DNA from 2 places in the Buttiauxella cochleicola genome. Region 1 is predicted to be linked to the other one. Evidence: predicted binding sites of a transcription regulator. Region 1 holds the regulator's gene; the other holds the start of a gene.
What was found. The regulator LexA, encoded in region 1, represses DNA repair genes until DNA is damaged. The targets are predictions, from matches to a motif close to TNCTGTATGTACATACAGNA.
Positions count from the first base shown of each region.

Region 2: LVQ79_RS14260 (metal-dependent hydrolase) is a predicted target of LexA. The motif match lies at 2,908-2,927, and genes of this name have one in related genera.

Region 1 covers NZ_JAJSOU010000009.1:38,712-43,168, reverse strand. Annotated here, with positions in the region: gene zur (zinc uptake transcriptional repressor Zur) at 1-339, shown strand, start outside; gene LVQ79_RS13475 (CsbD family protein) at 427-636, opposite strand; gene dinF (MATE family efflux transporter DinF) at 794-2,125, opposite strand; gene lexA (transcriptional repressor LexA) at 2,200-2,808, opposite strand; gene LVQ79_RS13460 (diacylglycerol kinase) at 2,917-3,285, opposite strand; gene plsB (glycerol-3-phosphate 1-O-acyltransferase PlsB) at 3,412-4,457, shown strand, end outside.
Region 2 covers NZ_JAJSOU010000010.1:11,408-15,864, forward strand. Annotated here, with positions in the region: gene LVQ79_RS14240 (fructosamine kinase family protein) at 1-505, shown strand, start outside; gene LVQ79_RS14245 (YniB family protein) at 541-1,077, opposite strand; gene hxpB (hexitol phosphatase HxpB) at 1,245-1,913, shown strand; gene kduD (2-dehydro-3-deoxy-D-gluconate 5-dehydrogenase KduD) at 2,070-2,831, shown strand; gene LVQ79_RS14260 (metal-dependent hydrolase) at 2,945-3,535, shown strand; gene LVQ79_RS14265 (L-cystine transporter) at 3,669-4,457, shown strand, end outside.

The DNA of each region.
Region 1 (4,457 bases):
CCCCCGACAGTGTATCGTGCGCTCGATTTTCTGCTCGAACAAGGTTTTGTACACCGTGTAGAGTCCACCAACAGCTATGTGTTGTGCAATCTTATCGATCAGCCAACTCACTCATCTGCGATGTTTATTTGTGATCGATGTGGTGCGGTGAAGGAGCGTAGTGCGGAAGGTGTGGAAGATATCATGCACCAACTGGCGGCCCAGTTAGGGTTTGCTCTGCATCATAACGTTATTGAGGCGCATGGTTTATGCAGCGCGTGTGCAGAAGTTGAAGCTTGTAGCCACCCGGATGCTTGCGGGCATGACCACTCCATTCAGAGTAAAAAGAAGTCACGTTAGATTGGTTGGATTTGAGTTGAATGGAACGGTACATCCATGTACCTGGGCAGGGTAGCCTTGAGAACTAACACATCTAAGGGAAACTAATTACCAACGGTATTTGTTGCGAGTTTCCCAATCAACGACTTCTTCCTCTGCCTTATCCTTTTCGTACCCATAACGCTCTTGAATTTTACCGACAAGCTGATCGCGTTTGCCTTCGATGACAGTCATATCATCGTCAGTCAGTTTGCCCCATTTCTCTTTTACTGTGCCTTTAAACTGTTTCCAGTTACCGCCGATTTCGTCTTTATTCATAATAATATCCTCATCGTTCGGGGAAGAACTGCTAAAAAATTACCAACGTCCAATGTGCTGCCATTTGGCCAACACCACTCTATCTGCTGGACGTGATAATAATTGTAGTCAAGGATATGGTGGTACGGAGAAAACTAAGAATCTTTAACCATACGGCTTAACTTTGTACGTTGTTAAACCAGCTATTTTGCTGCCAGTGACGACGCCAAATCCAACCTAACGCCAGCCCCCGCAGAGCAAGGAATACCGCCACAGAAAGCCATAACCCGTGGTTGCCTAAATACGGAACCGTGAAGAGCGTTAGCCCGAAACCAACAGCGGCAACCGCCATGCTATTACGCATCTCAGCTCCCCTTGTCGCGCCAATAAACATCCCATCCAGCAAGTAGCACCAGACACCGACTACGGGTAATACAATCTGCCAGTGGAGATAGCGATCGGCCTGTAGCTGTAATTGGGGAATGGACGTCAGAAGAGAAACAATTTGCTCGCCAAATAGGGCATACACCACGGCAAACATGAGCGCGACTAAACCCGCCTGGCGACAGGCAGCACCCCAAACCTCGAGTAGTTGGCCGCGATTCTTTGCGCCATAAGCTTGCCCGGAATGGGCTTCAACGGCATAGGCAAAACCATCAAGCGCATAAGCGGTAAACGTCAGAAGCGTCATTAATACCGCATTGACGGCGACAATTTCGCTACCTAAGCGCGCACCAAAGATGGTCACTGATGCAAAGCACACTTGCAGTAATAACGAGCGCAACATGATGTCCCGATTGAGCGCCAGTAAGCGCCGAACATTGCCACGCCAGGACTGCTTAATCATCTCAAAGCTGATACCACGCATGCCCATAACCTTCTTCACCATCAGCAATCCGATGAAAAATGTCGCGTATTCAGCAGTGACAGTCGCAAGTGCCGCCCCTTGAACATCAAGGTGCAACCCCATAACCAGCCACACATCCAGTACGATATTCAGAACATTGCCGACTACCAGCAAGATAACCGGAGCTCGTGCGTATTGAACCCCTAACAACCATCCTAGTAGAACCAGGTTGGCAAGCGAGGCTGGCGCACTTAGCCAGCGGATTTCAAGAAAGCGTTGTGCTTGTACGAGCACATCCTGATTGCCACCAACAATTTGTAAAGCGAGTGAAATGAGGGGATCGCGCAGTAAGACAATTGCCACCCCTGCCCCAAGTGCCAGCAATAGTGGTTGCACCAGTGCACGAGCTAACGCTGAGGGATTATTGGCGCCAAAAGCCTGAGCAGTTAAGCCTGTGGTACTCATTCGTAAAAACAGCAGCAACATAAACAGGAAGCTGGTTGCTGTCGCACCAATGGCAACACCGCCCAAGTAAACAGGACTATCCAGATGACCAATCACAGCCGTATCGACAAGGCCAAGCAGCGGAACAGTAATGTTGGAGAAAATCATGGGTAAAGCGAGGCGCCAGAGCGCACGATCCGCTGTGGAGAATAATTGCATGACCTCTCCTGAAGGAGATCAAAGAGAATTAAGGCAGTGATGCGCATTCTAAATGCGCATCACCTAAAGAGATTTTACAGCCAGTCGCCGTTGCGAATAACCCCAACAGCCAGCCCTTCAATTGAGAAGTTATGCTCGCGCAGGTCTACCACGATCGGTTCAAACTCACTGTTTTCTGGCAGCAGATGAACTGTATTGCCCTGTTGTTTTAAGCGCTTAACGGTAACTTCATCATCGATACGCGCGACAACAACCTGGCCATTACGCACATCCTGAGTTTTATGAACCGCAAGCAGGTCGCCATCCATAATGCCGATGTCTTTCATTGACATACCGCTGACGCGCAGCAAGAAGTCGGCATTTGGTTTGAACAGTGAAGGATCAACCTGGTAATGGCCTTCGATATGTTGCTGTGCCAGGAGTGGCTCACCTGCAGCAACACGCCCAACCAGTGGAATACCAGTCACTTCTTCCACCAACAGGCGGATACCACGGGATGCACCAGAAACAATTTCAAGCACACCTTTACGGGCAAGTGCTTTTAAATGCTCTTCAGCGGCGTTCGGAGAACGGAACCCCAGACGTTGAGCAATCTCGGCACGAGTCGGTGGCATGCCGGTCTGGCTGATATGATCCCGAATAAGATCAAACACCTCTTGCTGCCTGGTAGTTAACGCTTTCATTCCGCCCCCTGGGTGTTTATACAGTTATGCTGTGAGTATATACAGTCAAAGGTCAATTTGGAACCACAAATTAAGCAAAAAACCAGGCACTTAACTATTCTGGAAAGATCACCGCAAATGCGACCAAAGCAGCGTGACCCAGGTAATTACTGCGAGGATAATTGAAATTAATACAGCGGCCGAGCCCATATCTTTGGCGCGTCCTGAAAGCTCGTGATAATCAGTGCCAACACGGTCGACAAGTGCCTCAATAGCGCTATTGAGGATCTCGACAATCATGACCAGCACGACTGAGCCGATAAGTAGAATGCGGGTAATGGGATCGACATCTAACCAACATGCGATGGCAATGGCGATAACAGCAGAAACGCCTTCCTGGCGGAAAGCTGCTTCGTTGATCCAGGCTGCTTTGAGCCCTTTCCATGAGTAGCCTGCGGCTTTGATGATACGGGTAAGTCCAGTGGTACTGCTCGCCATTTTAGGAAACCTTTTCAAATTATTTGCATCAATGCTTGTCAAAATTATAACGCCACAGAAATCTGGGTGAGATTCTGATATTCTTGCGGCGAATTTGCATCATTAACCTGAGGCTTTACATCGTTTATGTCAGGCTGGCCAAGAATCTACTACAAATTACTTAATTTACCATTAGGCGTTCTGGTAAAGAGCAAGTCCATTCCGGCAGATCCACAGGCCGAACTGGGCTTAGATCCCACACGCCCAATAATGTACGTTCTGCCTTATAACTCAAAGGCGGACTTATTAACCCTGCGCGCGCAATGCCTCGCGCACAACTTGCCCGACCCTCTCGAGCCGTTAGAGATCGACGGTGCGGTATTGCCGCGCTATGTCTTTATCCATGGCGGCCCGCGTGTGTTCACTTATTACACGCCAAAAGAAGAGTCGATCAAGCTGTTCCATGATTATCTCGACTTGCACCGCAGCAATCCAAATCTGGATGTGCAGATGGTGCCGGTATCGGTGATGTTTGGCCGCTCTCCGGGTCGCGAAAAAGGCGAAGTTAACCCGCCACTGAAGATGCTTAACGGCATTCAGAAATTCTTCGCAGTCTCCTGGCTTGGGCGCGACAGCTTTGTGCGGTTCTCTGCACCTGTTTCGCTGCGCCAGATGGCAACCGATCACGGTACAGACAAAAAAATCGCCCAAAAACTGGCACGCGTGGCGCGTATGCACTTTGCTCGCCAGCGCTTAGCGACTGTTGGCCCGCGTCTGCCGGTACGTCAGGATCTGTTCAATAAGCTTTTGGCTTCAAAAGCTATTGCCCGTGCAGTAGAAGATGAAGCGCGCAGCAAGAAAATCTCCCATGAAAAAGCGCAGCAAAATGCTGTTGCCTTGATGGAAGAGATTGCGGCGAACTTCTCTTATGAAGCCGTTCGTTTGACCGACCGCGTATTAGGTCTGACGTGGAACCGTTTGTACCAGGGCATTAACGTTCACAATGCTGAACGCGTTCGCCAACTGGCTCATGACGGCCATGAGATTGTCTATGTGCCCTGCCACCGCAGCCACATGGACTACATGCTTCTGTCTTACGTGCTCTATCACCAGGGGCTGGTTCCTCCGCACATTGCAGCGGGTATCAACCTGAATTTCTGGCCAGCCGGCCCGATTTTCCGCCGCCTGGGCGC
Region 2 (4,457 bases), on a different contig from region 1:
ACCGCAATTTGGCCTCGATTTTGATAATGATCTTTCCACTACCCCTCAACCCAATGCCTGGCAACGACGTTGGTCTACATTTTTTGCGGAACAACGCATTGGCTGGCAGTTAGAACTCGCCGCTGAAAAAGGGATCCATTTTGGTGATATCGATCTCATCGTCGATTTTGTACACCAAACGCTTGCCTCCCACCAGCCGCAGCCATCATTGCTACATGGTGATTTGTGGTCAGGAAATTGCGCAATGGGGCCTGATGGTCCATTTATTTACGACCCGGCGTGTTACTGGGGAGACCGCGAATGCGATCTGGCAATGTTGCCATTGCATCCTGATCAACCACCGCAAATCTACGACGGTTACCAGTCGATATCCCCTCTTCCCGCCGATTTCCTCCTACGCCAACCGATCTATCAACTCTATACCCTACTTAACCGGGCGATTCTTTTTGGCGGTCAGCATTTAGTGGTCGCAGAAAAAGCATTGGATAGAGTTCTGGCGGCGTAATGACTTCGCCACTCCTCAAACAGGAGTGGCGTTTTCTAGATGAAACCCAGTAATGAAAAGAAGAAGTAGCCGATGACGATAATGATGATGGGTAAAACATAGAGCGGGAAAATTTGCAGGAAAATCGTGTGTCGCGGCACGACAATTTTTGCATCAATCTGCGCTTTCGTTAACCCTTCCGGGCCTTTTGCTTGTTCCAGAATCAATTGATCTTGCACACCTTCACGCAGAAACTTCGCCTGGCGGCTCATACGTGCGCCAGATGCCTGTAATGCGAGGCCAACAAATATCAGCGCGTAGATGACCCAGAACAGAATGTTTGCCTGCTGATGGAACTCCGGTTGTGGCGAGTTGTACCAGAAGAAATTTAAAAATGGCGTATTGAAACGCATCATCTCAATCATGACATGAGCAAAATCCAGCATCACGGCATTAATGCCCGCCTGTTTTTCGCTATGCGCATCCATAAACTTCAAAATCGAAATCAGTGTAGAAATTACCGCTGGGATAAAAATTACCCAGCCAGCCACACGTTTGAGTACGGCAATGCGTCCAGCTTGTTGATACGTCATTCGTTCCCCTTGGTTAAGACGTAACTTGTACGCACAAAGTCTACCTTGTCCGGTGTGATTTCGCCTGAGCTTTACGGGCGAATTTCATAAAGCAGTGGCATCCTCAGGTAATTCCAGCTATTGATTAGAGATCTTATCTTTAATACATAAATGACAGGAGTCGTTAAATGGCTGTTACTCGCCAAATTGTAGCTGCAATTTTTGATATGGACGGTTTGTTGATTGATTCAGAACCGTTATGGGATGAAGCAGAGCTAGAGGTTATGGCAAGCATTGGCGTGGATATCTCCCGCCGTTGCGAACTGCCCGATACGCTCGGCTTGCGTATCGACCTGGTCGTCGACCTGTGGTTCTCCCACCAACCGTGGAATGGTCCAACGCGTGAAGAAGTGACTAACCGCGTCATTACCCGTGCCATTTCCTTAGTTGAAGAGAAACGCCCTCTCTTGCCAGGCGTGCGTGAAGCCGTTGCATTGTGCAAAGCACAGGGGCTGAAAGTAGGTTTAGCTTCTGCATCACCTCTGCATATGCTTGAACGCGTTCTGGAAATGTTTGATCTGCGTGATCAGTTTGATGCCATCGCCTCAGCTGAACACCTGTCTTACAGCAAACCGCACCCTCAGGTTTACCTGGATGCCGCCGCTAAACTTGGCGTCGACCCGCTAACTTGTGTGACGCTTGAAGATTCCGTAAATGGGATGATTGCCACCAAAGCTGCGCGTATGCGTTCAATCGTGGTTCCCGCCGAAGAAAACCATGATGATGTGCGCTGGTGCCTTGCCAACGTAAAACTGCCGTCACTGGTTGAATTACGCGCCGAACACCTGCTTGGCTAATCTTTTATAAGGTGCGGGGATCCCCGCATCTTTCTCAAAATCATACCTCCGTCAAAATTATTGAAACGCTATTTCATATTAATTTGAATTTCCCCCATCCCGTATCTATTCTTTATTTACACGCGCATATGCGCTTTTCCGGATACCGGGGTAACTATGATTCTCGATGCTTTTAATCTGCAGGGTAAAGTCGCTATCGTCACAGGTTGTGACACTGGATTGGGTCAGGGAATGGCGATCGGCCTTGCTGAGGCTGGTTGTGACATCGTTAGTGTGAACCGCAAAATCCCGCACGAAACCGCACAAAAAGTGGAAGCGCTGGGGCGACGTTTTCTCGCCATCCAGGCAGATTTAAGCCAGCACGAGGTCATTCCGGGCATCATCGAACAAGCCGTGGCGGGAATGGGAAAAATAGACATTCTGGTCAATAACGCGGGCACCATTCGCCGCGAGGACGCCCTTGAATTTAGCGAGAAAAACTGGGATGACGTGATGAACCTGAATATTAAATCAGTGTTCTTTCTCTCTCAGGCGGTAGCAAAACAATTCATCAGGCAAGGTGGCGGCGGGAAAATCATTAATATCGCCTCAATGTTGTCATTCCAGGGCGGTATACGAGTTCCCTCTTATACGGCATCAAAAAGCGCGGTGCTCGGTGTCACGCGATTGCTGGCAAACGAATGGGCACAGCACAATATTAATGTGAATGCTATTGCACCAGGATATATGGCTACTAACAATACTCAACAACTGCGTGATGACGAAGTGCGCAGCCAGGAAATACTAGACCGTATTCCGGCAGGCCGATGGGGCGTTCCCGCGGACCTACAAGGCCCAATAGTTTTTCTCGCATCTAGCGCGTCCGATTACGTCAACGGATATACCATTGCAGTCGACGGGGGCTGGCTAGCCCGGTAAATCCGCTATCGCCGGGTTACCGGCGGTAGCAAAATGTTACGCCGTCACCTCTTCCGTCTACTGTATAAAATCCCTATACTGTATGAATCGACAGTTTTCATCCAGGTAGTATCATGACGGCGGAAGGCCATCTTCTTTTTTCCATTGCCTGCGCAGTTTTCGCAAAAAACGCCGAACTCACGCCCGTGCTTGCTCAAGGAGACTGGTGGCATATTGTGCCGTCAGCCATTCTGACCTGCTTATTACCAGATATCGACCATCCAAAGTCGTTTCTGGGCCAGCGTCTGCCGTGGATTTCCAAACCTATTGCCCGAGCCTGCGGTCACAGGGGCTTTACACACAGTTTGTTTGCGGTGTTTGCAAGCCTTGCACTGTTCTATCTTAAAGTCCCTGAAACTTGGGTTATTCCCGCCGATGCGCTACAAGGCATGGTGTTGGGTTATTTGAGCCATATTCTGGCAGATATGCTTACGCCTGCTGGTGTTCCACTGCTGTGGCCATGCCGTTTGCGCTTTCGCTTTCCGATTGTCAGACCGCAAAAAGGCAACCAACTTGAACGCGTTTTGTGTATGGCGCTGTTTGGTCTGGCTGTGTGGATGCCGCAAAGTTTGCCCGATAACAGTGCGGTACGTTGGTCATCACAGGTGATAATTTCAATGCAAATGACCTTCAACAGCATTTTAAATCACCATTCAGCACAATAATTAGACGAAACCATTCAAAATGTAATAATCAATTCCTTTTGAATATAAGTGTCGTTCTAAGCTTCTGGTACGATTTACAGAATAAAGATGGCAATCAGTCCATCTATTTAAAAAACACTCAGGAGATACGGGGATGAATTTTCCACTTATAGCGAACGTTATCGTGTTCGTTATTCTGCTGCTGTTGCTGGCGCAAACTCGCCACAAACAGTGGAGTCTGGCAAAGAAAGTACTGCTTGGTTTAGCAATGGGCGTAGTATTTGGCCTTGCGCTGCATACCATTTATGGCGAAGACAGCCCGGTACTTAAACAATCTATCCAGTGGTTTAACATCGTTGGTAACGGTTATGTGCAACTGTTGCAAATGATCGTCATGCCATTAGTGTTCGCCTCAATTCTGAGCGCGGTAGCTCGTTTGCATAATGCCTCTTCATTGGGGAAAATCAGCTTCCTGACTATCGGGACCTTGCTGTTTACCACTTTGATCTCGGCACTTGTCGGCGTGTTGGTGACCAACCTGTTCGGCCTGACCGCTGAAGGTTTGGTACAAGGTACAGCTGAAACCGCCCGTCTGAGCACCATTGAAACCACGTACGTGGGCAAAGTGGCTGACCTGAACGTGCCGCAACTGATTCTGTCATTCGTGCCGAAAAACCCGTTTGCTGACCTGACTGGGGCGAATCCAACCTCCATCATCAGCGTGGTGATTTTCGCCGCATTCCTGGGTGTCGCTGCTCTGAAATTGCTGAAAGACGATGCGCCGAAAGGTGAACGTGTTCTGGTTGCGATTGATACGCTGCAAAGCTGGGTAATGAAGCTGGTGCGCCTGGTCATGCAATTGACGCCATACGGCGTACTTGCACTGATGACTAAAGTTGTTGCCGGTTCAAACCTGCAAGACATCATCAAGCTCGGTAGTTTC